DNA from 2 places in the Variovorax sp. 160MFSha2.1 genome. Region 1 is predicted to be linked to the other one. Evidence: riboswitches for the same ligand, from Rfam matches in the RefSeq annotation. Region 1 holds a riboswitch; the other holds the start of a gene.
What was found. A riboswitch is a leader RNA that binds a small molecule or an ion and turns the genes downstream of it on or off. The one in region 1 is predicted to bind thiamine pyrophosphate.

Region 1 (14,236 bases):
AGCGCGCCGACGCGGGTGGCCGATTCGCGCAGCGCCTGCAGGAACTCCAGCCGGCCCGGAATGCAACCGCCCGCGCCCTGCATCGGCTCCAGCAACACGGCGGCGATCTCGGGGCCGTGCCTGTCGATCTGCTCGCGCGCGGTCCGCTCGTCGTTGTAGGGCAGCACCAGGAAGTCGAAGGGCACGGTCGTCGGCAGCGGCTTGGCGCCGAAGCCAAGCACGCCGCCGTGATAGCCGCCCGAAAACACGACGAGCTTGCGGCGGCCGGTGAAGTGCAGCGCCGCCGTCAGCGCCATCAGGTTCGCCTCGGTGCCGGAGTTGGTGAAGCGCAGTTGCTCGATCTGCGGAAAGCGCTCGCAGATGAGCCTGGCGAGCCGGCCTTCGAGCAGGTTGTGGCCTGTGAGGTTGATGCCGCTGTTCATCGCTTCGGCGACGGCCTCCCGGATCTCTGGCGCCGAATGGCCGTAGACGCCGGCCGTGTACTCGGCGATGAAGTCGGCATAGCGGTGGCCGTCGGCGTCCCACAGCGTCGCGCCCTCGCCTTTCGCGATGGTCAGCGGGAACGGCGCGTAGAACAGCACCGAGCGGCTGTTGGCACCGGGCATGTAGCGCGCCTGTTCCTCGAACTGGCGCATGCTGGCGGGATTGCCTTCGGTGAAGCGCAGGTGCGCTGCTGCGAGGGCCTGGTCGATGTCGGCGTGCGCCATGGCAATGTCCTTCGTAGGGTGTGCGCCCGTCGCATGCAGCGCGATTTATTGTTCGATGCTCAATTTATTTTGTTTATACAGTCAACCCGACTGCCGCACAATGGCTGCAACCATGACGAAGCAATCGCCCCCCAAGTCACCGAAACCCCGCACTGCCGGCCGCCCCTCCGGCGGCGGTGGCCTGACGAAGCAGCGCATCGCCGAGGAGGCGCTCGCGCAGATCGACGAATTCGGCCTGGGCGCCTTCAGCATGCGCGAGGTGGCGGCCCGGCTCGACGTCTACCCGGCCACCGTGCACTGGCACGTGAGCACGCGCGAGGCACTGCTGGCCGAAGTGGCGGCGCTGGTCATGGCCGAGGTCGCGCCGCCGCCCGGCAAGCTCGTCTGGAAGGACTGGATCGCCGAACTCTTCCGCCGCTGCCGTGCCGCCGTGCGGCGCCATCCGAACGTGGCGCAGCTGCTGGGCGCGCAACTGGTGTCCAACGGCAGCCTGCCGATGGAGCTGGTCGAAGGCATCCTCGCCACGCTGGCCGACGCCGGCTTCGAGGACGAAGCGCTGCTGGAGGCCTACAACTGCGTGGTCGCCGCGATGCTGGGCTTCCTGACGATGGAGTTCTCGCCCCTGCCCGCCGACAACACGCAGGCCTGGGCCGAGGAGCTGCGCGAACGCGTGCACACGATCCGTCCGCTCGACCACCCGGTGCTCACGCGCAATCTCGCTCAGCTGGCAAACAAGGCCTTCATCCTGCGCTGGGACAACGGCACGACGGTGCCGCTGGACAGCAGCTTCGAGCGCCATATCCAGATCACCATCGACGGGCTCGAAGCCTTCGCGCGCCGGATCAGAGCCCGCTAGCGGCAGCGCCTTCGGCCGGCGCGTCGCGCCCGATGCGCAGCAGCGCGTCCTTCAGCCAAAGCAGGCCGGCGTCGGAGTTGGAGCGCCGGTTCCAGCACACCACCGAGCGGTAGCCCTGCAGTTCGAAGGGCAGTGGATGCACCGCGAGCAGATGCCTGAAGCGCTCGGCCACGCGCAGCGGCATCACGGCGACATGGTCGGTCTGCGCCAGCAGGTCGACGATCTGGCCGAAGCTGGTCATGGCCACGCTCATAGTGCGCGTGCGGCCCAGCCGCGCCAGCACCTGGTCGATGAGATCGTCGAGTGCCGAACTGCCGTAGCCCAGGAACACGTGCGGCGCCTCGCAGAAGTCGTCGAGCGTGGCTTGCTGCGTCATCGTCGGATGGCCCAGCCGCACCGCGACCACGTAGCGGTCCTCGTACAGCAACTCCGATTCGCAGTCGCTCGGCGGCTGCAGCCGCGGCAGCACGGCGATGTCGAAGTCGCCCTTGCGCAGCCGCTCGGTCAGCGTGAGGAAGGAACTGGTCTCCCAGTAGATGCGCACGCGCGAGCCGCAGGCCACCAGCTCGTTGGCCAGCCTCGGCAGCAGCAGGTGGCTAGCGTAGTCGCCGCCCGAGATGCGGAAGATGCGCTGCGACCCGGCCGGGTCGAAGCCCTCGCCGGGCTCGAGCATCGCCGACAGGTCGGCCAGCACGCGCTCTACCTGCCCGGCCAGGGCCTGCGCGCGGGCGGTGGGCTCCACGCCGTGCGCGGTGCGGGTGAAGAGCGGATCGCCGAAGGTATCGCGCAGCCGGTTGAGCGAGGCGCTCACCGCAGGCTGGCTCAGGAAGAGCCGGGTCGCCGCGCGCGACACGCTGCGCTCGCGCATCAGCGCATCGAAGGTCCGCAGCATGCCGACGTCGAGGCTGCGGATATCACGTTGGGCCATATCTCATATCAAAAGCTTCGAATTGCCCGCGGGGCGGGCTGTCCGTATCGTCGAGCGCACAAGTACATCACGACTGGAGACACGATGAATCGGTTCAGACCCTCGCCGCCCGGCGAGGCCACACGCCGCCGCGCGCTCGGCACCCTCGGCGCGGGCCTCGCGGCACTCGCCCTGCCCGCCTTCGCGCAGACGCCGCACTTTCCCAACCGCGTGGTGCGCATCATCCCCTTCGGCTCCGGCGGCGGCCCGATGGACACCATCGCCCGCGTCTACGCCGAAAAGCTCAAGGCCCGCTGGAACCAGCCGGTGATCGTCGAGGCCAAGCCCGGCGCCAGCGGCACCATCGCCGCCGACACCGTCGCAAAAGCCACGCCCGACGGCTACACCGTGCTTCTCACACTGCCGCTCACCCACATCAACAACGCGGTGCTGCAACCGAAGCTGCCCTACGACCCGGTGAAAGACTTCGAGCCGCTGTCGCAGCTTGCCACCGGCGGGCCGATGCTGATCGCACGCGCCTCGGCGCCGTTCTCGAACGTGCGCGAGTTCGTGGCCTATGCCAAGGCGCATCCCGGCATCTCCTACGGCACCTGGGGCAATGGCTCCAACGCTCATCTGTTCGGCGAGCTGCTGGCGCGGCAGAACAAGCTCGACCTGGTGCACGTGCCCTACAAGGCCGAGGCCGCCGCGCACAACGACATGTTCGGCGAGGCACTGGGCGTGGCCTGGGCCAATCCGGCGACCGCGCGCGGCCTCGCGCAGGCCGGGCGCATCAAGGTGCTGGGCATCACCGGGCGCCAGCGGGTGCGCTCGATGCCCGACGTGCCGACCTTCACCGAACAGGGCTTTCCCGGTTTCGACCTCGACAGCTGGATCGGCGTGTATGCCCCCGCGAAGACGCCGCAGCCCGTGCTCGACGAGTGGTCGGCCGCGCTGCGCGAGATCACGAAGATGCCCGATATCCAGGAGCGCCTGGCCGGCTTCGGATTCGAGCCGCTGGGCAGCACGCCCGCCGAGTTCAGGGCCAGCTACAAGGCCGACTTTCCCCGTGTCGCGGACCTGATCAAGGCCGCAGGAGTCACTCCCGAATGAGCACCGTCGCATCCGCATCCCCCACCGCCGAATGGCAGCCCATCGCCTTCGACACCGGCACAGCCTACGGCCGCAAGCCGCCGAGCCACAAGCCAGAGCTGACCGAGGTCGGCGGGGGCACGCCCATGGGCGAACTGCTGCGCCGCTACTGGCATCCCATCGGTCTCGCCGCCGACGCCACCGACACGCCGCGCCAGGTGCGCGTGCTGGGCGAGGACCTGATCCTGTTCCGCGACAGGAAGGGCCGCCCGGGCCTCGTGCACTGGCGCTGCGCGCACCGGGGCGCCTCGCTCTACTACGGGCGCGTCGAGGAAGAAGGCATCCGCTGCTGCTACCACGGCTGGATGTTCGACGTGCAGGGCCATTGCGTCGACCAGCCCTGCGAGCCCGACGGCGGCGCGCGCAGCCGGGGCCGCGTGCGCCAGCCCTGGTATCCGGTGCAGGAGCAGTACGGGCTGATCTGGGCCTACCTCGGCCCGGCCGAGAAGAAGCCGGTGCTGCCGCGCTACGACTGCCTGGAGACGCTGGACGAAGGCGAGACGCTGGAGGCCGACGGCAACAGCATCGGCGGCGGCGGGCCGCAGATCATTCCGTGCAACTGGCTGCAGCACTACGAGAACGTGGCCGACCCCTTCCACGTGCCCGTGCTGCACGGCAGCTTCAGCGGCACGCAGTTCGTGGCGCTGATGGGCCAGATGCCCGACGTGACCTTCGAGAGCACCGACACCGGCGTGAAGATCATCTCGATCCGCAAGCTGGAAGACGGCAGCATCTTCCGCCGCGTGGCGGGCCCGGTGCTGCCCACGCTGCGCGTGGTGCCAAACCCGCGCGTGGCGGCCTACGGCCGGGTGGAGTCCATCGGCTGGGTGCTGCCCATCGACGACCACAGCTTCCGCATCTACACCGTGGGCCGCGTGAAGACGCCGGGCGACCTGGCCCGCGTGCGCTCGCGCCTGAACGGCAAGCTGTGGGAAGAACTGACCGAGGCCGAGCACCGCGCCTTCCCGGGCGACTACGAAGCGCAGGTGAGCCAGGGCGCGATCACCGCGCATTCGGAAGAGCACCTGGCCACCTCCGACCGCGGCATCGTGATGCTGCGCCGGCTGCTGCAGCGCCAGCTCGATGCGGTGCGCGAGGGGCGCGATCCGGCGGGCGTGAGCTTCGACCCGGCAGCGCCGCCCGTGCATTTCGACGCCGGAAACTTCATCGTGAGCGAATGAGCGCAGCGGCGTCCATCGCGGGCCAGCCCATCGCCGTGCGGGTGGCGCGCAAGACGGTCGAGGCCGAGGACGTGGCCAGCTTCCGGCTGGTCTCGGCCAGCGGCGCGCCGCTGCCGGGCTTCGCGCCAGGCGCGCACATCGACGTGTCGCTGCCCGGCGGGCTGGTGCGCCAGTATTCGCTGTGCAACCTGCCAGGGCAAGACGAGCACTACGAGATCGGTGTGCTGCGCGACGCCGCCTCACGCGGCGGCTCCCTCGCGATGCACGATGCGGTGCATGAAGGCGCGGTGCTGAACATCAGCCCGCCGCGCAACCACTTTCCGCTGGACGAAGGCGCCGCGCACAGCCTGCTGCTGGCCGGCGGCATCGGCGTGACCCCGCTGCTGTCGATGGCTCAGCGGCTGGCCTCGCTGGGTGCCGATTTCGCGCTGCACTGCTGCAGCCGAACCGCCGCGCGGGCGCCCTACCGGCGTCGGCTGGAAGGCAGCGACTTCGCCGACAGGGTGTTCTTCCACCATGACGACGGTCCGCCCACGCAACGGCTGGATCTCGCCGCGACCATCGGCCGCCCGGCACCCGGCAGGCACATCTACGTGTGCGGCCCGCAGGGCTTCCTCGATGCGGTGCGAGCCATGGCACGCGACCTGCAATGGCCGGACGCCCAGGTGCACTTCGAATACTTCTCGGGCGCGATGCAGCCGGCAGGCGAACAAGGCGAGTTCGAAGTCGAGCTGCGCAGTTCGGGCCGCGTGGTGCGCGTGCCAGCCTCGCTCAGCGTGGTGGACGCACTGGCGGCCGAGGGTGTCGACATCCCCGTGTCCTGCGCGCAGGGCGTGTGCGGCACCTGCCTTACGCGCGTGCTGCAGGGCGAGGTCGAGCACCGCGACCTCTATCTCACGCCCGAGGAGCAGGCCGCCAACGACCAGTTCCTGCCCTGCTGCTCGCGGGCCCGTTCAGCCCGGCTGATGCTCGATCTGTAGCAGCTCGTAGAGCACCATGCGCGTCTGCCGGCCGCGCAGCTCCGCGAGCTCTTCGATGCGGCGCGTGGCGAGCCGGCCGCCCAACCCCTCGAAGGTGGCCTCGGAGATCAGCGTGCGCGTGCCCAGCTCCTTGTTGGCACCCTCGATGCGGCTCGCCGCATTGATCGCGTCGCCGATGGCGGTGTACGACAGGCGGTTGCTCGAGCCGAGCACACCCGCGATCACATGGCCGGTGTGGATGCCCACGCGCGTGCGGAACTCCTGCAGGCCCTCGGCGCGCCACTTCTCGTTGAGCGCGTTCATCTCGGCATGCAGCTCGATCGCCGCGAGGCAGGCGCGGTACTCAGCATCCTCGAGTTCGGTGGGTGCGCCCCACAGCACCATGATGCCGTCGCCCATGAACTTGTCGATCACGCCGCCGTGACGCGCGAAGATGCCGGCGGCGAGATTGAAGTACTCGGTGAGCTGGCGCACGAGCACCTCGGCCGGCATCGACTCCGAGATGCTGGTGAAGCCCTCCACGTCGGTGAACATCGCGGTGATGCGCTTCGGCGAGCCGCTCGGCCCCAGCGCGTGCCCTTCCGCGACGAGTTGCCGGATGATGTCCACCGGCACGAACTTGCTGAAGGCCTTGAGGCTGCGCGCGGATTCGTCCAGCGCCTGGTTGAGGTGCTGCACCTCGAGCACCCGGCTCGGCTCGATCGGCAGATCGTCGAGTTCCAGCCGCCCGATGCGGCGCGCGACGCGCGAGAGGTTCTCGATGGGCCCGGTCACCAGCTTCGACAACCGCAGCGAAATGATGAGCGCCAGCGCCAGGAAGCTGACCGTCAGCGCCAGCGACCAGAGCACCGAGCGCTGCAGGCCACCGAGCAGCAGCTCCTCGGGCTCCCAGCTCACGAGCTGCCACCGGGTGTGCGGCAGGTGCGAGGTCTGCACGAGGTAGCGACTGCCTTCGTGCTCGATGGAGAAGGCCTGGTCGTCGGCCCCGCCTGCCGTGCTGACCGAGAGCATGTGCGCATGGATGGCGCCGAGCACGCCGCTGTCGGGCGATTCCAGCTCGCGCACCGGATCGGGATGGTCGCTGCGCGCGATCACGTGGTGATCCGAACTCATCAGGGCGCTCTCGCCATGGCCCTGCGCACCGAAGGCACCCACGAGCCTGGCCAGATGCCCCAGCGACACGTTGGCATCGACCACGAGTCCCCGCGTGTGCCCTTCGTCGTCGGCGCGCGCCGAAGGCCGCGCGTGCCCGACGGCCAGCTCCTGCGAGTCGCTCATCATGAATGGCTGGGTCCACACCGGTCCTTTCGCCTTCATGGCCTCCAGGTACCAGGTGCGCTTCTCGGGATCGAAGTCGCTGCGGTAGGCCGAGATCGATGTTGTCGCAAAACGCTGCTTCGCGTCGCCGCCGTCCCGGTCCGGCGAGTCCTTGTAGTGCCAGGTCTCGGTGCTGAAGCCGTCGGCGCGCAGCACCTGGCGGATGGCCGGCACCGGGTAGCGCACCGCCATCAGCACGTGGCCATGGTCGGTGGCCACGTTGATGCTGTCGATTTCCGGCGTCTGCTCCAGCAGCGTCCAGAGCATCTCGGCAGTCTGCTCGCCGTCTTCGCCGCAGACATGGACACTGGGCGAATCGGCGATCGCACGGATCGCCGCCTCGGTCTTCGCGAGGAAGGCGAGCACGCTGTCCTCGACCCGGTCGTGGTTGATCTTGTGCGCGGCGGTGCCGAGCCTCGACACCAGCCTCTCGGCGGCCCAGTAGCCGAAGGCCACCAGGAGCAGCGACTGCACCAGCGCCACCGCGCAGATGATGGTCCCCACGTCGACCCTGAACCGCCTGAGGCGGGTGCCCTTGAAATCCTCATCGACCATGCAAGCTCCTCTTCATTTCTTGTTTCTGCACGCTTATCGGCATGCGCTCCCGTTTCTTCTGCCGTCGTTTTCCTCGGCGGTCGATTCTCGCGCGGCGCATCCGCATGCCGAGGGTTTTCCCTGCCCGCAAAGGCATGCCTGGCGTCGCGGCTTCCCGGCCCCGCATAAAATCGGCTCCGCGCCACGGGTTTGCCGCGGCGTACTTGCTAGGGGTGTTGGGCGGCTTGCCGTCCGGCTGAGAAAGTCCCTTTGAACCTGATTGAGGTAATCCTCGCGCAGGGAAGCTGGTCCGGTGGCCTCTCACGCCTTCTCGCGTGAAAGCCGCGCCACTGGGGCCTCGCCCACCTGCCAAACCTTTTGCACTGGAGCAAACGGATGGCATACGACGACAAGAACAACGATGCCGCTGGCGTCTCGAACGAGGCGCTGACGCCCCTGCCCGCCTCGCAGCGCGTGTTCGGCTGGCGCGACCATGCCTCGCTCTGGTTCAGCCTCGGCGTGGGGCTGCTTGTGATGCAGATCGGCGCCTACCTGGTGCCGGCCGTGGGCACGCGCGACGCGGCGATCGCCATCGTGCTCGGCTCCTGCATCGGCGCGGGCCTGCTGGCCTGGACCGCGCGGCTTGGCTGCCAGAGCGGCCTGGCGAGCGCCGGCCTCATGCACGCCACCTACGGCAGTGCCTTCGCGCGGCTGCCGGTGCTGCTCAACATCGTGCAGCTGGTGGGCTGGACCACCTTCGAACTCGTGGTGATGCGCGAAGGCACGCAGGCCATCGGCCAGACGGTGGTGGGGCCGGCGCTGGGCAGCTTCTGGGGCGGCGTGCTGACGACCTTGCTGTGGGGCGCGGTGCTGCTGGCGCTGCTCGCCGGCTCGATGGTGAAGCTGGTGCGGCGCTTCGTGAGCCGGTTCGGGCTGCCGCTGGTGGTGCTGTCGCTGCTGTGGCTCACGTGGCAGTTCGCGGCGCAACTGCAGGCCAAGGGGCTGGACGCCTTCTGGGCGCGCCCCGGCGACGGCACGATGGGCATGTTCAGTGCGCTCGACCTGGTGATCGCGATGCCGGTGTCGTGGCTGCCGCTGGTGGCGGACTATGCGCGGCACGGCAAGCGCAGTTCCGGCGGCCTCGGCGGCGCATTCGGCGGCACCTGGATCGGCTACGCGGTCGCGAACGTCTGGTGCTATGCGCTGGGCGTGATGGTGGTGAGCGTGGCCGAACCGGGCACGGGCCTCGTCACCGCGCTGCTGCTGGCCCAGGGCGGCCTGGTGGCGCTGGGCCTCATCCTCATCGACGAGCTCGACAACGCGTACGGCGACGTCTACTCGGGCTCGGTCTCCACGCACAGCCTGCTGCCGCGCTGGAGCGTGAAGCGCTGGGGCCTGCTGCTGGCTGCCCTGTGCATCGCGCTGGCGCTGGTGCTGCCGATGCACACGCTGGAGCCCTTCCTGCTGCTGCTGAGTTCGGTGTTCGTGCCGCTGTATGGGGTGATCATCGGCCGGCTGGGCAGCGGCGAGGCGGTATCGCCGCAAGGCGCGCGGCGCAAAATCGACTTCGGCGCGGCACTGATCTGGATCGCGGGCATCGCCGCGTATCACGCGCTTGCCAAGTGGGCACCGCAGTTCGGCTCCGCGCTGCCGACACTGGCCGCGACTTTCGCGCTGGCCTGGCTCAGCCGGCCTTCAACGGCAGCCGGTGCGTCGGCACTGGCGCAAAGCCGTGGTTGAGCGGGCCATGACCCGCGCCGATCTTCACGTCTGCACCTGCAGCCATCGCGCCGAGGATGTAGGCGCGCGCCCTCTCGACCGCCTCGGGCAGCGTCGCGCCCAGCGCAAGGTGCGCGGCAATGGCGGACGACAGCGTGCATCCGGTGCCGTGCAGGTTGCGGCTTTCGATGCGGCCGGAGGCCAGTCGCTTGCGTTCGCCATCGGCCTGCAGCAGCACATCGACCACTTGGTTGCCCGGCAGATGGCCGCCTTTGAGCAGCACGGCCTTCGCGCCGAGCGCCAGCAGTTCGTCGGCCGCGCCGTCGAGTGCATCCACGCCTTCGATGGCACGGCCGATCAGCAAGGCGGCTTCGTCGAGATTGGGCGTGACGACCACGGCGCGCGGGAACAGCTCGCGCACCAGCACCTGCACCGTCTCGGCCGCGATCAGGCGATCGCCGCTGGTGGCGACCATCACGGGGTCGAGCACCACGTTCTTCAGCCGGTAGCGGTCGATGGCCCAGGCCACCACTTCGACCACCTCGGGCGCGTGCAGCATGCCGAGCTTGACGGCATCGACGCCGATGTCTTCGACCACGGCCTGGATCTGCGCCTTGAGGAAGTCGGGCGGCACGCCGTGGATGCCCGAGACGCCCAGCGTGTTCTGCGCGGTGAGCGCAGTGATGGCCGTCATGCCGTAGCAGCCCAGGGCGGCGAAGGTCTTGAGATCGGCCTGGATGCCGGCGCCGCCACCGCTGTCGGAACCGGCGATGGAAAGCACGCGTGCGTAGCGCTGAGTGGGCTCTTGGGTCATGCCGAAAATTATCGGCGACGCGAAGGAGCCCTGGCATGAGCCTTCCTTTCGACTCGGTCGCCATCCTCGGCGCAGGCCTCATGGGCCGGCTGATGGCGGTGACGCTGGCGCACGCCGGGTGCAAGGTCGATGTGTTCGAGGCCGGCAGCGCCGAGGCCGAAGGCGCTGCCGCGCGCGTGGCCGCCGCGATGCTGGCGCCGCTGGCCGAATCGGCCGTCGCACCGGTGTCTGTCGTGCGCATGGGGCAGCACGCGCTCGCGCGCTGGCCGGAGCTGCTCGCGCCGCTGGCACAGCCCGTGTTCTTCCAGCGCGAAGGCACGCTGGTGCTCTGGCATCGGCAGGACGCGGCCGAAGCAACGCGGCTCGCCCGCGTGCTCGCGAACACCGGTGCGCAGGTGCCCGAGCTGGCGCCGATGCAATCCGTCGACGCTCGCGCGATCGCCACGCTGGAGCCCTCGCTGGGCCAGCGCTTCGCTCAGGGCCTGTTCCTTCCGGGCGAAGGCCAGCTCGACAATCGCGCGCTGCTGGCCTCGCTGCTCGCCACGCTCGAGAGCAGCCCTCTCGTCACGCTGCACTGGCAATCGCCGCGTACGCCTTCGGACTTCTCGCCCGGAACGACAGGCCAGCCCGACTGGGTAATCGACTGCCGCGGCCTCGGCGCCCGTCCGCAGTGGAATGCTCTTCGTGGTGTGCGCGGCGAGGTGATCCGCGTGCATGCGCCCGAGGTGAGCCTGAAGCGACCGACGCGCCTCGTGCATCCGCGCTACCCGCTCTACATCGCGCCCAAGCCGGGCAACCTGTTCGTGATCGGCGCGACCGAGATCGAGTCGGACGACATGTCGCCCGCCAGCGTGCGCTCCACGCTCGAACTGCTGAGTGCCGCGTATGCGGTGCACAGCGGCTTCGCCGAGGCGCGCATCGTCGAGATCGCGACGCAGTGCCGGCCCACGCTGCCCGACAACCTCCCTGCCCTGCGCCTGCCGCAACCGCGCGTGCTGCAGATCAACGGCCTGTACCGCCACGGTTTCATGATCGCGCCCGCGATGCTCGACGCGGCGATGGAGGTGCTGACGCAGGGCCGCTCGCCCCTTGCGGAGAGCTTCGGCATGGAGACCCGAGACACATGACGATGAACATCCTGATCAACGACAAGCCCTTCACCCTGCCCGACCAGGCGATGCTGACCGACGCGCTGGCCGCGCTGGAGGCCACGCCGCCCTTCGCGGTGGCCGTGAACCGCGAATTCGTGCCGCGCTCGGCCTACGCCACGCGCGCGCTGAAACCCGAAGACCGCGTCGAAGTGATCCGCCCCGTGACGGGCGGCTGATTGATGGAGACAACAGAAATGACGACCCCGAACGACCCCTTGGTGCTCTACGGCGAGACCTTCCACAGCCGCCTGCTGCTGGGCACCGCGCGCTACCCGTCGCCCGACCTGCTCGAAGCCGCCGTGAAGCGCGCGAAGCCCGCAATGCTCACTGCCTCGCTACGCCGGCAGACGGCCAGCCAGGGCTCGGGCAACAGCGAGCTCGGCAACGGCTTCTGGGAGCTGCTGCGCAAGCTCGCGGTGCCGGTATTGCCCAACACCGCCGGCTGCCACAGCATTCAGGAGGTGGTCGCCACCGCGCAGATGGCGCGCGAGCTGTTCGACACGCCGTGGATCAAGCTGGAGCTGATCGGCGACGACTACACGCTGCAGCCCGACACGCTGAACCTGGTCGACGCGGCCTCGCAGTTGATCCGCGAGGGCTTCAAGGTACTGCCCTACTGCACCGAGGACCTCGTGCTGTGCCAGCGCCTGGTCGACGTCGGCTGCCAGGCGGTGATGCCTTGGGCCGCGCCCATCGGCACCGGCCGCGGACCGGTCAACCCCTACGCGCTGCAGGTGCTGCGCGACCGGCTCAAGGTGCCGATGCTGGTGGACGCTGGACTGGGCCTGCCTTCGCACGCCTGCCAGGTGATGGAGTGGGGATACGACGGGGTGCTGCTGAACACGGCCGTCGCGCTGGCGCAGGACCCGGTCGCAATGGCCGGCGCCTTCGCCGACGCAGTGCAGGCCGGGCGCAGCGCGCATCGCGCCGGCGCCATGGCCGCGCAGGAGGCCGCGCAACCCAGCACGCCCGTGCTCGGCACGCCTTTCTGGCACCACGAATCATGAGCACCACATTCGACTCCGGCGCCATCGCGCAGGCCATCGTCGCTGCGCACGGATTGCGCTTCGGCGCGATCACGTCGGCGCCGGTGAGCGCGCCCAACTTCTCTTCCGACGATCCGGTGTATCGCGGCGCCAAGCGCGCGTGTTCCGCGCTCGGCTTCATCGAGATCGACGCCGAATGCCTGGCCCTCGCATGGACCGCGCAGACACAGCGCCTGAGCAGCTTCGATGCTGCGTTGTGGCCCGACGCGCCGGAGGACTTCGGCATGCGCCCCTTTCCGCCCACCGCGCGCGACGACGCATTTCCGCCCTGCCCAGAACGGCTCGGCCTCTATGCCGTGCTGCCCGATGCGAAGTGGGTCGGCCGCATGGCGCGCGCGGGTGTGCCGACGGTGCAACTGCGATTCAAGTCGGACGACAGCGCGGCCATCGAGCGCGAAGTTCAAGCGGCCGTCGAGGAGGTGCGAGGTACCGGCGCGCTGCTCTTCATCAATGACCACTGGCGGGTTGCCATCGCGGCCGGTGCCTACGGCATCCACCTCGGCCAGGAGGATCTCGACGCGCTCTCGCCAGACGAACTGGTGCAACTTCGCGCCTCCGGCCTGCGCCTTGGCGTCAGCACGCACGGCTATGCGGAGATGGTGCGCGCCGACAAGGTGAGCCCGAGCTACATCGCCATGGGCGCCGTGTACCCGACCACGCTCAAGAAGATGGCGACCGCGCCGCAGGGCGTGGCGCGGCTGGGCGCGTATGCGCGGCTGCTGCGCGGCTATCCGCAGGTCGGCATCGGCGGCATCGATGCGGTGCGGCTGCCGGAGGTGCTGGCGACCGGTGTGGGTTCCATCGCCGTGGTGCGCGCACTCGTCGCAGCCGACGACCCGGAAGCCACGGCCGCGGAATGGATCGCGGCCATCGATGCCGCTGCGGGCAAATGAACAGAATGAAAAAGACAGAGCTTCCCTTCGATTCTTCCGGCCGGCATCGGCTGTCTCCCGTCTCGCGTGCGCTGGCAGCCATGCTCTTCGCGGCGGCATGTTCAGCGCATGCGCAGCAGCAATCCGCGCTGCCGGAGATCACCGTCAGCGAAGGCACGGCCGCGCCCCAGGCCGACGTGAGCGGCTTCGGCGACGTGCCGCTTCGCGAGCTGCCGATCTCGGCCACGGTGATCGACAGCAAGCAGCTACAGGCCAGCGGCGCGCGACGGCTCGCCGATCTGACGCAGTTCGACGCTTCCGTCACCGACGCCTACAACTCCGCCGGCTACTGGGACTACCTCACGGTGCGCGGCTTCGTGCTCGACAACCGCTTCAACTACCGGCGCGAGGGCCTGCCGATCAGCGCCGAGACTTCGATTCCGCTCGACAACAAGGAGCGCGTCGAGATCCTGCGCGGCACCAGCGGCATACAGGCCGGCACCAGCGCGCCGGGCGGGCTGGTCAACTACGTCGTGAAGCGGCCCACCGAACAGGACCTGCGCACGGTGCGCATCGAAACCACCAGCCGCGGCAGCGTGCTCGGCGCCATCGACCTCGGCGGGCGCTTCGGCGAGAACCGGCAGTTCGGCTACCGGCTCAACGTGGCAAGCGAAAACCTCAAGCCGCTCACGCACAACCTCGACGGCAACCGCAACCTGTTCTCGCTCGCAGCCGACTGGCGCATCACGCGCGACTCGGTGCTGGAGTTCGAGATCGAGCAAAGCCGCAAGACGCAGCCCAGCCAGAACGGCTACAGCCTGCTGGGCAGCGTGCTGCCGGCACCGGTCGATCCGCGCATCAACCTCAACAATCAGCCGTGGTCGCAGCCCTCGGTGTTCAAGGCGCTGACGGGCACGCTGCGCTTCAGCCAGGCGCTGAACGCCGACTGGCGCTGGAGCGCGCAGATCGGCCAGCAGCGGCTGAAGAGCGACGACCGACT
Region 2 (14,236 bases), 3.0 Mb from region 1:
ATGACCGCATGCCATGCCGGCATGAGCGGGCAGGGCATGCGGGCATGGTTCCTGTATCTTCCTCGCCGCCTCGAAAAATTCCATTCAACACAGGAGTTGTTTATGTACCTCTCTCCCCGTTTCCGTGCCTTCGCGGCCGGCGCCGCGCTGCTGGCCGCCAGCGCGCTCGCGCAGGCGCAGCAGGCGCTGCCCAATGTGGTGATCCTCGCCACCGGCGGCACCATCGCCGGGGCCGGCGCCTCGGCCGTCAACAGCGCCACCTACGCGGCCGCCAAGGTCGGCGTCGAGAAGCTGATCGCCGGCTTGCCGGAGCTCTCCAAGGTCGCCAACGTGCGCGGCGAACAGGTGTTCCAGGTCGCGTCGGAAAGCCTCACCAACGACAACCTGATGACGCTGGCCAAGCGCGTGTCGGCGCTGTCGAAGCAATCGGACGTGGACGGCATCGTCATCACCCACGGCACCGACACGCTGGAAGAAACCGCCTACTTCCTCACGCTGACCGTGCACACCAGCAAGCCGATCGTGGTGGTCGGCTCGATGCGCCCGGGCACCGCGCTGTCGGCCGACGGCGCGCTCAACCTGTACAACGCCGTGAACGTGGCGGGCAGCAAGGACGCGATGGGCAAGGGCGTGCTCGTGACGATGAACGACAACATCGACACCGGCCGCGACGTGAGCAAGAACGTCAACATCAAGACCAATGCCTTCTCCAGCCAGTGGGGCCCGCTGGGCATGATCGTCGAAGGCCGCAACTACTGGTTCCGCGCGCCGGTGAAGCGTCACACCATGAACTCGGAGTTCGACATCGACAGCATCACCGCGCTGCCGCCGGTTGAAATTGCCATGGGCTACGAGGGCGTGAGCTCGGTGGCCATCGACGCCATCGCCAGGAGCGGCGCCAAGGCGCTGATCCATGGCGGCACCGGCAACGGCTCGGTGGCCGACCGCATCGTTCCGAACCTGCAGAAGGCCCGCGCCGACGGCGTGATCGTGATCCGCAGCGCCCGCGTGCCCGACGGCTTCGTGATCCGCAACGCCGAGCAGCCCGACGACAAGTACGACTGGGTGGTGGCGCACGACCTGCGCCCGCAGAAGGCGCGCATCCTGGCGATGGTGGCTCTCACGAAGACCAACAACACCAAGGAACTGCAGCGCATCTTCTGGGAATACTGATCTCCCCCGGGGCGCATGGCGCCCCTCTGCAGAACAAGGCCGCAGCGGTGAAAGCCGCCGCGGCCTTTTTTTTTTTCTTCTTATCGGCGGTCCGTTCCGCGATGGTGCCGCGCGTACTCGATGCTCGCGATGCAGATCGCCAGCCATGCGGCGCCCGAGCACAGCCCCGCGAGCACGTCGCTCGGGAAGTGCGCCCGCACGAAGATGCGGCTGCAGGCCACGGTGACGATCACGGCCGTCGCCGCCATCACCGAGGGCACGCGCCAGCGCGCGGGCAGCATGCGCAGCCCCAGGTAGCCCAGCATGCCGTAGAGCACCATCGAGCCCGAGCTGTGGCCGCTCGGAAAGGAGTAGCCCGAGACCTGCGCGAAGCCGAAGTCATGCACCGGCCGGGCGCGCTCGAAGATGTGCTTGAGCATGTGGTTCAGCAGTGCATTGCCGACCGTGGCCGCGACCCAGCCGGCAGCGAAGCCGCGGTGCCCGCGCAGCCACAGCGCGATCGCCACGCCGGTGCACAGCAGCACCACGGTGATCGGGTCAGCAAGGTGGGTGAGCCACGAGAACACCTCGCGCACGCCCGGTGGCGTATTCACGCCCACGGAATGGCTGATCGTCTCGTCCAGCAGGCCCATCGGCCGGCCTTGGCCCAGGCCCTCCGCCACCTCGGCGAACACCCAGGCCAGCGCCAGCACCGCCGCCGCACCGATGGCCAGCCCGCCGAACAGCAGCCCGGCGCCCGGCTCGGGCTGCGCCGCGCGGCGGCGGCGCAGGTGCTCGAAGCCCCATGCGGCGATGCCGGCGACCAGGGTCAGCAGGGCGAGAAGAACCAGGAATCCGGGCCAGGCCTGGGCGCCGAGGCGCTCTCCCAGGGCGATCAGTGCGGCATGGTCAACGGGCATGAGTGGGGCGTTCGGGCGACAGGGCTGGGGGTTCGAAGGGAAGGGCAGGAGCATAGCGGCCCGTTCCTGACTGCCCGCTGCCTCGTAAAATAGCCGGTTCGTTGCGCCGCGGGGTCTTCTCCCGCCGGGCGGCCGCCTTCACGCAGATCCATGCTGACCTTCCAACAAATCATTCTCAAACTGCAGTCGTACTGGGCCGACAAGGGCTGCGCGCTGCTGCAACCGTACGACATGGAAGTGGGCGCGGGCACCTCGCACACCGCCACCTTCCTGCGCGCGCTCGGCCCCGAACCCTGGAAAGCCGCCTACGTGCAGCCCAGCCGCCGCCCCAAGGACGGCCGCTACGGCGAGAACCCCAACCGCCTGCAGCACTACTACCAGTACCAGGTGGTGCTGAAGCCGGCACCCTCGAACATCCTCGAGCTCTACCTCGGCAGCCTAGAGGCCCTGGGCTTCGACCTCAAGAAGAACGACATCCGCTTCGTCGAAGACGACTGGGAGAACCCCACGCTCGGCGCCTGGGGCCTGGGCTGGGAGGTGTGGCTCAACGGCATGGAAGTGACCCAGTTCACCTACTTCCAGCAGGTCGGCGGCATCGACTGCAAGCCCATCACCGGCGAGATCACCTACGGCCTGGAGCGCCTGGCCATGTACCTGCAGGGCGTGGACAACGTCTACAACCTCACCTGGACCGACGGCCTGAGCTACGGCGACGTCTACAAGCAGAACGAGGTCGAGCAGTCGACCTACAACTTCGAGCACAGCGACGCCGAGTTCCTGTTCACCGCCTTCAACGCGCACGAGAAGCAGGCCAGGCACCTCATGGACGCCCAGCTCGCGCTGCCCGCCTACGAGCAGGTGCTGAAGGCCGCGCACAGCTTCAACCTGCTGGACGCGCGCGGCGCGATCAGCGTGACCGAGCGCGCCGCCTACATCGGCCGCATCCGCAACCTCGCGCGCAGCGTGGCGCAGAGCTACTACGACAGCCGCGAGCGCCTGGGCTTCCCGATGGCGCCGCGCGAGTGGGTCGCGCAGATCCCGCCGAAGAAGGTTGCCTGAGCGATGACGACCCCCATGAACAAGAACTCCCTCCTGGTCGAACTGTTTGTCGAAGAGCTGCCGCCGAAGGCACTGAAGAAGCTCGGCGACGCCTTTGCCGGCGTGCTGCGCGACCAGCTCGTGGCGCAGGGCCTTGCCGACGCCGGTGCGGTGCTGACGCCGTACGCCTCGCCGCGCCGCCTGGCCGCGCACATCACGCACGTGGCCGAACGCGCCGCCGACAAGGCCGTGTCGCAGAAGCTCATGCCCGTGGCCGTGGGCCTCGACGCTTCGGGCCAGCCTACGCCCGCTCTGCTGAAGCGCCTGGGCGCGTTGGGCGCCGACGCCTCCGCCGTGCCCGGCCTCAAGCGCGCGATGGACGGCAAGGCCGAAGCCCTGTTCTACGAAAGCACCGCCAAGGGTGCAACGCTGGCCGAGGGCCTGCAGAAGGCGCTGGCCGAAGCCATCGCCAAGCTGCCGATTCCCAAGGTCATGAGCTACCAGCTCGAAAGCGGCTGCGAGCTGCCGGGCTGGAGCAGCGTGAGCTTCGTGCGACCCGCGCACGGCCTCGTGGCGCTGTACGGCGATGCCGTGGTTCCGGTGGAGGCGCTGGGCCTGAAGGCGGGCCGCGAAACGCACGGCCACCGCTTCGAGGCGACGGTCGATCCGGTGGTGCTGCGCGATGCCAACAGCTATGCGCTGCAGCTGCAGGAGGAAGGCGCCGTCATCGCGAGCTTCGAGACGCGCCGCGCCGAGATCGCGCGCCAGCTCGCGGCGGCCGCGGTGAAGGCCGGCGGCGGCTCGGTGCCCATCGAGGACGACGCCCTGCTCGACGAAGTGACCGCGCTGGTCGAGCGCCCGAACGTTCTGGTCTGCAGCTTCGAGCGCGAGTTCCTCGAAGTGCCGCAGGAGTGCCTCATCCTCACGATGAAGGCCAACCAGAAGTACTTTCCGCTGCTCGACGCCTCGGGCAAGCTCACCAACAAGTTCCTCGTCGTCAGCAACATCAGCCCCGACGACGCGAGCGCGGTCATCGGCGGCAACGAGCGCGTGGTGCGCCCGCGCCTGGCCGACGCCAAGTTCTTCTTCGACCAGGACCGCAAGAAGTCGCTGGCCTCGCGCGTCGAATCGCTGGGCAAGGTGGTCTATCACAACAAGCTGGGCACGCAGGGCGAGCGCGTGGAGCGCGTGATGCGCATCGCGCGCGGCATTGCCGAGAAGCTCGGCGACGCGGCCCTCGCCGCGCATGCCACGCAGGCCGCCCAGCTCGCCAAGGCCGACCTGGTGACCGACATGGTCGGCGAGTTCCCCGAGCTGCAGGGCATCATGGGCCGCTACTACGCGCTGCACGACGGCCTCGACGCGTCGGTGGCCGACGCCATCGAGGACCACTACAAGCCGCGCTTCGCCGGCGACGAGCTGCCGCGCAACACCGTGGGCCTCGTGGTGGCGCTGGCCGACAAGCTCGAGACGCTGGTCGGCATGTTCGGCATCGGCAACCTGCCCACGGGCGACCGCGACCCGTTCGCGCTGCGCCGCCACGCGCTGGGCGTGATCCGCATGCTGGTCGAGAAAGACCTGCCGCTGGAGCTGACCAGGCTGGTGAGCGACGCGCGCACGGCGCTGGACGACGCCATCGGCAAGACCGGCGAGTTCCCGCTGCACAAGGCGGCGGAGGACGTTGGCCAGGTCGTCGACTTCATCTACGACCGCCTTGCGGGTTCCCTGCGCGAGCAGGGCGCCAGCGCGCAGGAGGTCGAGGCCGTGCTGGCACCGCGCCCGCAGCGCCTGGGCGAGGTGCCCAAGCTGCTGGCCGCCGTGCGCGCCTTCGCTGCCCTGCCGGCCGCCGCAGCGCTCGCGGCAGCGAACAAGCGTATCGGCAACATCCTCAAGAAGGCTCCCGAGGCCGACGCGCACGTCAGCGAGCTGCTGCTGCAGGAGCCCGCCGAGAAGGCGCTGCACGCGGCCATGGCGCAGGTCGTGCCCGCCGCCAACGCGCAGTTCGACGCCGGCGACTACACCGCCTCGCTGCAGACGCTGGCCGCGCTGCGCGAGCCGGTCGATGCCTTCTTCGACGGCGTGATGGTCAACGCCGAGCAGGCCGACCTGCGGCTGAACCGGCTGGGCCTGCTGATGTCGCTGCACGCCGCGATGAACCGGGTGGCGCAGCTCGAGCGGCTGGCGGTCTGATTTTCGGCGCTCGATAATTCGGCCATGAACCGCCAGCAACAGATCGACGACTTCCTGCTTCAGGCGCATCGCCTTGCAGTGTCCCGGCTGCGGGCGGAGCCTGCGCGCATCGCGGATGTTTCCGCGACGCTCGAGCGGTGGCAGGCGCAGGCCGGTGCCACGCGGTCCGATCCTTACTGGAACGAGTGGCGCGCCATGCTCGCTGCCGGCGTCGATGCGATCGAAGAGGCCACTTGCGGTACCGACGATCACGCGGTGGCGCTGCGCAATGTTTCTCCTGTTGGCGTCCTCATGACGCAGCGCGAGCGCGGCGAACTCCTGCGCGCGGCGCGGCAGGGCACACATGCAGCGTAGCGAAGCCGAGCATGTGCTGCGCGCGGCCGCAGCCATTGCGCAGGAGCAGTCTTTCGTCGTGATCGGCAGCCAGGCGTTGCTCTTCCTGCTGGAGGATGCACCGCCGAGCCTGCTGGTGTCGCGGGAGCTCGATCTCTATCCCGCCCTGCACCCCGAGAAGTCCGATCTGATCGACGGTGCCATCGGCGCACTGTCCAGCTTCGACGACACCTTCGGATACCACGCCGATGGCGTCGGCCCCGAGACGGCAGTGATGCCCGGCGACTGGATGCAGCGTGCCAGTCTTCACTACTTGGGTGACCTGACGGTGGTCTGTCCCGATCTGCACGACCTGGCGCTGTCGAAGTGCGTGGCGGCTCGCGAGAAGGATGCCGACTTCGTGCGCGAGTTGCTCAGGCTCGACTTGGTGAACACCGCCGTCCTGCACGAACGTGCTGCCTTGCTGGACGGGGCGAAATATCCTGTGGCGCAGATCGACGACTGGATCGGGCGGCGCAGCATCGAAGCGGGGAAAAGCTCATGAAACTCGTCATCCTCGACCGCAACGGCACGCTCAACGTGCACCGCGAAGACTTCGTGAAGAGCGACATCGAGTGGACGCCGCTGCCCGGTGCGCTGGAAGCGGTGGCGCGGCTCAACCATGCGGGGTGGCACGTGGTGATCGCGTCGAACCAGTCGGGCCTGGGGCGCGGCCTGTTCGACATGGCCTCGCTCAACGCGATGCACGCCAAGATGCACAAGATGCTCGCGGCCGTGGGCGGCAAGGTCGACGCGGTGTTCTACTGCCCGCACAGCCCCGACGAGAACTGCGACTGCCGCAAGCCGAAGCCGGGCCTGTTCCTGCAGATCGGCGACCGCTACGGCATAGATCTCAAGGGCATCCCGACCTGCGGCGACAGCCTGCGCGACCTGCAGGCCGGCGCGGCCGCCGGCTGCGAGCCGCACCTGCTGCTCACCGGCATGGGCGCCGCCTGCCGCGGCGTGGATCCGCTTCCTTCCGAATACCCGGCGAACACGATGGTCCACGACGACCTCGCCGCCTTTGTCGATTTTCTGCTCGCGCGCGAAGCGCGGGATGCACTGCAGGTGGCTGTCTGATGGCGTTGTTCCGTTCCGTTCTCCACGCACTGTGGATGCTCGTCACCGTGGTGCCCTGGGGCATCATCATGTGCGTCAGCTCGCTCTGGAAGCGCGGCGTGCCGCTCTACTGGATGGCCGTACGCTGGCTCGGTTGGGCCATCGGCGGCGCGCGCGTGCTGCTGGGCATCAAGACCCGCGTGAGCGGCATGGAGAACCTGCCGACCGACAAGCTCGCCGGCGCGGTCCTGCTGGTGAAGCACCAGTCCACGCTCGAGACCTTCCTGATGCCCACGCTGATGCCGCATCCGCTGGCCTACGTGTTCAAGAAGGAGCTGATCTACATCCCCTTCTTCGGCTGGGCGATGGCGCGGCTGGACATGATCCACATCGACCGCAGCCAGCGCGCGCAGGCCTTCAACAAGGTGGTGAACCAGGGGCGCAAGCTGCTCGCGCAGGGCATCTGGATCATCATGTTCCCCGAGGGCACGCGCATTCCGCGCGGGCAGAAGGGGACCTACAAGAGCGGCGGCACGCGGCTGGCCTGCGAGACCGGCGTGCCGGTGATCCCGATCGCCGTGACCTCGGCCAAGGTCTGGCCGCGCAAGGCCTTCATCAAGCGCCCCGGCGTGGTCGATGTGTCCATCGGCCCAGCCATTCCCAGCGTGGGCCGCAAGCCCGACGAACTGATGCGCGAGGTCGAGGAGTGGATCGAGGCCGAAATGCGCCGCCTCGACCCCGAGGCCTACGCGAACAGCCCCTCCCGGCCCGCCCGGCAGGAAGCGGTGAGCTGACGGGCGCGGGCCGCCGGTAGAACGACAGAAACCAGAAGGCCCGCCATGGGGGGATTGCTCCGGTTCACGATGGACCTGTTCGAGGGGCTGGGGAGCGAGTTCGCGCCCCCGGCGCCCGCGCCGGCACGTCCGCGCCGTCCGAGGAAGCCGAAGCCGGCGGTACCGCCTTCCGTGCTGCCGGACGCGGCCATCCTTCCTCCCGCGCCCGTCGATCCGGATGCGCCGCCCGCGGTGCCGCTGGCCGACACGCTGACGCTCGCGAACTTCGCGCACCCACAGGCCACGCGCGAAGTGGTGCTGGGCTCCGCGCGCGTGGCCTACGAATTCAAGCGCGGCAAGCGCAAGACCATCGGCTTCCTGGTCGGCGCCGAGGGGCTGTCGGTGCGCGCGCCGCGCTGGGTGGCGCTGCGCGACGTCGATGCGGCCATCCACGAGAAGTCGGACTGGATCCTGCGCAAGCTCACGGAGACGCGACAGCGCCTCGCGCGCGTGGAAGCCACGCGCATCGAATGGAAGGACGGCGCAGCCTTCCCGTTCCTGGGAGAGCCGGTCGTGATGCGGCTCGATCCCAAGCACGGCTTCGCGAGCGTCGGTGGCACGCTGGACGCAGCCACCGAGGAAGGCGCGCCGCGCATCCTGCGGCTGGCCGTCTCGCAGAACGCCGAGCCCTCGCAGATCCGCGACGCCGCGCAGGCCTGGCTCATGCGGCAGGCGCGCAAGCTGTTCATCGAGCGGCTGGACCACTTCGCGCCGCTGCTCGGCGTGCAGTGGCAGAAGCTGTCGCTGTCCAACGCGGCAACGCGCTGGGGCAGCGCCAGCGCCGACGGGTCGATCCGGCTCAACTGGCGGCTGATCCACTTCCGGCTGCCGGTGATCGACTACGTCGTGGCGCACGAACTGGCCCACCTGCGGGTGATGGACCACTCGCACCGCTTCTGGGAGACCGTGGAGAGCGTGGTGCCCGACTACGACGCGCTGCGGCAGCAGCTCAAGGACGAAGCGGTTCCACGCTGGAACTGAGGCCGGGGCGCCCCGGCCCCGGGGTCAACGCTTCAGGACACGGCCTTGATGGGGATGTACATCTCACCCCCGCCCGCCATGAACTCCTTCGACTTCTCCTCCATGCCCTCGCTCATGGCCTGATCCTCGGCCACGCCCTTCTTCGCGGCGTACTCGCGCACTTCCTGCGTGATCTTCATCGAGCAGAACTTGGGGCCGCACATCGAGCAGAAGTGCGCCACCTTGCTCGAATCCTTGGGCAGCGTCTCGTCGTGGAATTCGCGCGCCGTGTCGGGGTCGAGGCCGAGGTTGAACTGGTCCTGCCACCGGAACTCGAAGCGCGCCTTGCTCAGCGCGTCGTCGCGCGAGCGCGCGCCCGGGTGCCCCTTTGCCACGTCCGCGGCGTGCGCGGCGATCTTGTAGGCAATGATCCCCTGCTTCACGTCGTCGCGGTCGGGCAGGCCCAGGTGCTCCTTGGGCGTCACGTAGCACAGCATCGCGGTGCCGGCCCAGCCGATCATGGCCGCGCCGATCGCGCTGGCGATGTGGTCGTAGCCCGGCGCGATGTCGATGGTCAGCGGGCCCAGCGTGTAGAAGGGCGCCTCGTGGCAGTGCTTGAGCTGCTCGTCCATGTTCGACTGGATCATGTGCATCGGCACATGGCCCGGGCCTTCGATCATGGTCTGCACGTCGTGCTTCCAGGCGATCTGCGTGAGCTCGCCCAGCGTGCGCAGTTCGGCGAACTGGGCCTCGTCGTTGGCGTCGGCGCCCGAGCCGGGGCGCAGGCCGTCGCCGAGCGAGAAGCTCACGTCGTAGGCCTTCATGATGTCGCAGATGTCCTCGAAGTGCGTGTAGAGGAAGCTCTCCTTGTGATGCGCGATGCACCACTTGGCCATGATCGAGCCGCCGCGCGACACGATGCCCGTCATGCGGTTGGCCGTGAGATGGATGAAGGGCAGGCGCAGGCCGGCGTGGATGGTGAAGTAGTCGACGCCCTGTTCCGCCTGCTCGATGAGCGTGTCGCGGTAGATCTCCCAGGTCAGGTCCTCGGCCACGCCGCCCACCTTCTCGAGCGCCTGGTAGATGGGCACGGTGCCGATCGGCACGGGGCTGTTGCGCACGATCCAGTCGCGCGTGGTGTGGATGTTCTTGCCGGTGGAAAGATCCATCACGTTGTCCGCGCCCCAGCGGATGGCCCACACCAGCTTCTCCACCTCTTCCTCGATGCTCGAGGTGACGGCCGAGTTGCCGATGTTCGCGTTGATCTTCACCTTGAAGTTGCGGCCGATGGCCATCGGCTCGACCTCGGGATGGTTGATGTTCGCGGGAATGATCGCGCGGCCGCGCGCCACCTCGTCGCGCACGAACTCGGGCGTGATGATGCGCGGGATGCTCGCGCCCATCGGGTTGCCCGCCACGCGCTTCGCGCGCTCCTCGTTGGCGAGGTACTCGGCCATCCACTCGCGCTTGCCGTTCTCGCGCAGGGCGACGTATTCCATTTCGGGCGTGACGATGCCGCGGCGTGCGTAGTGCATCTGCGTGACATTGCCGCCCGACTTCGCGCGGCGTGGCGTGCGCTGCAGCGCCGAGGCACCGGCGCGCAGTTCGGCGAGGCGCTGGGCGTCGCGGTCTTCGTTCTTGGCGCCGTCGTCCAGCGCGTGGTGCACGCGGCCTTCGTAGCTCTCGGTGTCGCCGCGTTCGGCGATCCACGCGCCGCGCACGTCGGGCAGGCCCCGGCGCACGTCGATCTCGACCTTCGGGTCGGTGTACGGGCCGGAGGTGTCGTAGAGCGACACGGTCTCGCCGTTGGTCAGCTGCACGTCGCGCACGGGCACGAACAGGTCGGGCCGGCTGCCCGGAATCACGCACTTGTGCGACGCGGGAAAGGGCTCGCGCGTCAGCGAAAGCAGCGAGGTGAACTTGTCGGGGGCATTCATCGGAGGCACTCCTTGTTGAGGAAAGGGTGCTCCGCAATCGCTCGGTGGTCTTCGGCAGAAGCCCGTCACGGGAAGGTGGACGGACCGAAGTCAGGGAGTGCAGCTCTTCTTACGCCGGTATGACCCGGATCAAGTTCGCGGGTCGGCAGCTTTGCCATCTCAGCACGCCACATGCGTGCACCCCGGAGCGGGGCCGATTGTGCGAGCCCCGGCCCGGCGCGTCAACCCGCGGGTTGTTACCGCAGGTCGCCGTCGAGGTAGTACCAGCGCCCGTCCTCGCGCACGAAGCGGCTGCGCTCGTGCAGGCGCGTGGCGGCGCCGGAGGGGCCGCGCTGGCGCGCGACGAACTCGACCTCGGCGTGGTCCGCATCGAGCACCGACCGGGCGCGGACGTCCAGCCCGAGCCATTTGACGCCCGGCTCGAACTCGATGGAGGCCGGGCGCTTCGAGGGATGCCAGGTGGCGAGCAGGTACTCGCCGCGCTCCAGCACGAAGGCCGAATAGCGCGAGCGCATCAGCGATTCGGCATCGGGCGCGGGCGTGCCGTCGAAATCGTCGAGATATCGGCCGCAGCACAGGGCATGGGCGACGGGCTTGTCGCGGCGGTCGGTTCGGCCGCAGGGGCAAGGCCCGGGGGTGGGATCGGTGGAACTCATGAAGACTGCTATTGGAACACCCCGCGGCCCAGCCTCCGACAGGGCAAGCCCGGAGCCGGTGAAGGCCGCTTGCGGCGGATGGGCTCCTGCAGCGCCTGCGCACCGGCCGGCCCGGTCCCCGGGCATCCACCCTTGGCGCGGCGCTTGCTAAACGATAGCGTTGCCCTAGCCCGTCGAGAAAGCCCGCGATGTACCTCACAGCCCCCGAACAGCAGGCCCTGCGCGGCGTCTTCGCGCTGCTGGCCGAGGACGACCGTGGCGAGCGGGAGATCCGCGAGCACCTCGGCCAGGCGCTGCTCGACCTGCTGCACGCCGACCAGTTCGCCTCCTTCGTTTGGAACGCGGCGGGCAACAGCTTCGGCTCGCGCGTGGCGATCCACATGGACCCGGCGAACCTCGACACCTACGCGCAGTGGCACCAGCACCACGACCCGATCACCTTCGTGCTGCAGTCGCGCCGCCGTGCCACGCGTGTGACCGAGGTGATGCCGCAGCGCGAGCTGATGCGCACGCCCTTCTTCAACGACTTCCTCGCGCGCGACGGCCTGCACTGGGGCATGAACCTGCATGCCTTCGAGGGCGACCGGGCACTGGGCGACCTGCGCATCTGGCGCCGCAAGGGGCGCGGCGATTTCGGCGATCACGAGAAGGCGCTGCTGGACCTGATCGAGCCGGCGTTCATCGGTGCCTTGCAGCGGGCACAGCGTGCCGCTGCAACAGCCATTCCTTCATCGCATGCACCAGCCTCCTCCGATGCGCTGCTGAGTGCGCGCGAGCAGGAGGTGGCCCGCTGCGTGCGCGAAGGGCTCACCGACAAGGAGATCGCGCGGCGCATGGCGGTGAGCGTGCCCACCGTGCGCACCTACCTGCGCCGCATCTTCGACAAGCTGGGCATCGAGCGCCGCTCGGCGCTGGCGGCCTTGCGCTGACACCCGCAGCCAGTCACTTCGGCGCGGGCAGCCGTCCCAGCACCTTCTCCACCGCGAGGCCCACGGCCAGCAGCCTGCGGTCGCTGCCGGCGGGGCCGTCGAGCTCCAGGCCCACGGGCAGGCCCGTCGTCGCGCCGATGCCCGAAGGCAGCTGGATGCCGGGAATGCCGGCGTTGCTGCCGGGGTCGGTGTTCCGGATCAGCGCGCCGAAGTTCTCGGGGCTGCTGGCTTCAGGCGCCGCGGCCAGCGCCACGGTAGGCACCGTCGGGAACACCAGCGCATCGAGCCTGTGCTTCGCGAAGGTGTCGCGGTAGAGCTTGCGCAGCGCGGGGCGAGCGACGCGCATCGCGTGCTCGTAGGCCGGCCTCGCGTCGACCACGCCGTTGGCGGCGGGCAGCTTGCGCGGAACGACGAAGGTCTCGAAGGTGCCCTTGACGTCGGGGCTCGCAATGCCGGCCGTGAGCTGCGCGAGGTCGATGCCCGTGCGGTACTTCGAGAGGTAGGCCGCCATGTCGTCGTGCGCCTCGTAGAGCGCGAGCGGGAAGCCGACAGCGCCGTTGAGCTCCATCAGCCCGGGCATGTCCACGTCCACCAGCGTGGCGCCGGCCGCGCGCAGTTTCGCGAACGCGGCGTCGGTGGCGGCGCGCGTGTCGGCGTCGAGGCCCGCCTGGAAGGCGGGCACCACGCCGAGCCGCACCCGCTTCAGATCGGTGGGCTTGAGCGGAGCGCCCCCGGCAATGACGCCGTCGAGCAGCGCCACGTCGGCCATCGACTGCGCCATCGGCCCCGCGGTGTCGCGCGTGTGCGAGATCGGCGCAATGCCCTGCCGCGGATAGCGCCCCACCGTAGGGCGCAGCGACGCGCAGCCGTTGAACGCGCACGGAATGCGCACCGATCCGCCCGTGTCGGTACCCAGTGCGGCCGGCGCCATGCGCGCGCCCAGCGCCGCGCCATTGCCCGACGACGAGCCGCCCGCGATGCGGCTCGGATCGTAGGCATTGCGCACACCCACCTCGGGGCCGGTCTGGAACGCGGGGTTGTAGCCGGTGACGCCGAAGGCCAGCTCGTGCATGTTCGTCTTGCCGAGCACGACGGCGCCAGCGGCGCGCAGCTTGGCGACCACCGGCGCATCGGCCGCGGGCACGAAGCCTTTCAGCGCCGGCGTGCCGGCGGTGGCAGGCAGATCGCGCACCTGGATGTTGTCCTTGATCGCCACAGGCAGGCCGTCCAGCGGCTTGCAGGCCTTGCCGGGCCGGCGCGCCGCATCGGCCGCGCGCGCGGCCTTCAGGGCGCCGGCTTCGTCGAGCGTGATGAAAGCATTGAGCGCAGGCCTGGCCTTGGCCTGGGCGAGATACGCGGAGACAAGCTGCTCGCTCGTCAGACGGCCGCCGCAGAGCTCGCGCACGGCCTCGCTGGCGCTGAGGTCGAGGACCTCGAGCGCGGGCTTGGAAGGCTGCGCCTGGGCCCCCAAGGCGAGGAGGGCCAGCGCCGCTGCGGCGAGGGACGAAGGCCAAGACGGCCCGGCGAATGAGGAAACGGTCATGGTGGCGGTCCCGGTGACGGATGGAAGCCGCCGATCGTGCGCCGCCCGGCCGCGACTGTCTGTCGTTGAAATCGATGACAGGCCGCCAAGCCCCGGCCGCGCGCCACCTAGCCGTGGAAGACTGGAGCCGCGCGCATCGATTTCAGTTGCACGCATTCAAATTCCAACCTAAAATTCAAGTTACTACCTAATGACAAATACAACATTTAACAGATCCGGCAGCGAGCCGCTCTACCGCCAGGTGAGTGCTGCACTGCTGGAGCGGATCAAGGCCGGCGACTGGCCGGTCGGCGCCGTTCTTCCCAAGGAGCTCGACCTGTCCAAGCTGCTCGGCGTGAGCCGAGTGACGCTGCGCCAGGCGCTCGACATTCTGGAAAAGGGCGGCGTGGTGCAGCGCGTTAGAAAGGTAGGAACCAAAGTGATCGCCGCCGGCATGGGCCAGCCCTATGTCCAGCAGATGGACGGCCTGGAGCAGACGCTGCGACTGGCCGGCCAGACCGCGATGCGCGTGGACCGCCTGCGCACGTTGAAAGGCGAGCCTGACGAGGGCCTGGCCGGCGTGACCAGCGCCACCGGCTGGTGGCTGGCCATCGAAGGCGTGCGCCACATGCAGGGCGTAAGCACGCTGTCGACCTGCACCGCGGTCT

Region 2: it holds a riboswitch for thiamine pyrophosphate, as region 1 does, so the genes downstream of both, thiC (phosphomethylpyrimidine synthase ThiC) here and ABL838_RS13920 (purine-cytosine permease family protein) in region 1, are expected to answer to the same signal.

The regions. Positions count from the first base shown of each region.
Region 1 covers NZ_CP157624.1:3,081,653-3,095,888, reverse strand. The annotation lists gene ABL838_RS13955 (aspartate aminotransferase family protein) at 1-707, opposite strand, end outside; gene ABL838_RS13950 (TetR/AcrR family transcriptional regulator) at 820-1,563, shown strand; gene ABL838_RS13945 (LysR family transcriptional regulator) at 1,550-2,491, opposite strand; gene ABL838_RS13940 (Bug family tripartite tricarboxylate transporter substrate binding protein) at 2,576-3,583, shown strand; gene ABL838_RS13935 (Rieske 2Fe-2S domain-containing protein) at 3,580-4,803, shown strand; gene ABL838_RS13930 (PDR/VanB family oxidoreductase) at 4,800-5,783, shown strand; gene ABL838_RS13925 (adenylate/guanylate cyclase domain-containing protein) at 5,757-7,655, opposite strand; TPP riboswitch at 7,854-7,954, shown strand; gene ABL838_RS13920 (purine-cytosine permease family protein) at 8,031-9,374, shown strand; gene thiD (bifunctional hydroxymethylpyrimidine kinase/phosphomethylpyrimidine kinase) at 9,319-10,167, opposite strand; gene ABL838_RS13910 (FAD-dependent oxidoreductase) at 10,203-11,294, shown strand; gene thiS (sulfur carrier protein ThiS) at 11,291-11,494, shown strand; gene ABL838_RS13900 (thiazole synthase) at 11,513-12,325, shown strand; gene ABL838_RS13895 (thiamine phosphate synthase) at 12,322-13,257, shown strand; gene ABL838_RS13890 (TonB-dependent siderophore receptor) at 13,263-14,236, shown strand, end outside.
Region 2 covers NZ_CP157624.1:6,064,384-6,078,619, reverse strand. The annotation lists gene ABL838_RS28020 (asparaginase) at 103-1,173, shown strand; gene ABL838_RS28015 (phosphatase PAP2 family protein) at 1,254-2,072, opposite strand; gene glyQ (glycine--tRNA ligase subunit alpha) at 2,223-3,131, shown strand; gene glyS (glycine--tRNA ligase subunit beta) at 3,135-5,300, shown strand; gene ABL838_RS28000 (hypothetical protein) at 5,325-5,654, shown strand; gene ABL838_RS27995 (DUF6036 family nucleotidyltransferase) at 5,644-6,177, shown strand; gene gmhB (D-glycero-beta-D-manno-heptose 1,7-bisphosphate 7-phosphatase) at 6,174-6,752, shown strand; gene ABL838_RS27985 (lysophospholipid acyltransferase family protein) at 6,752-7,525, shown strand; gene ABL838_RS27980 (M48 family metallopeptidase) at 7,571-8,545, shown strand; gene thiC (phosphomethylpyrimidine synthase ThiC) at 8,578-10,461, opposite strand; TPP riboswitch at 10,551-10,656, opposite strand; gene ABL838_RS27970 (YchJ family protein) at 10,698-11,117, opposite strand; gene ABL838_RS27965 (response regulator transcription factor) at 11,306-12,046, shown strand; gene iaaH (indoleacetamide hydrolase) at 12,060-13,589, opposite strand; gene ABL838_RS27955 (GntR family transcriptional regulator) at 13,780-14,236, shown strand, end outside.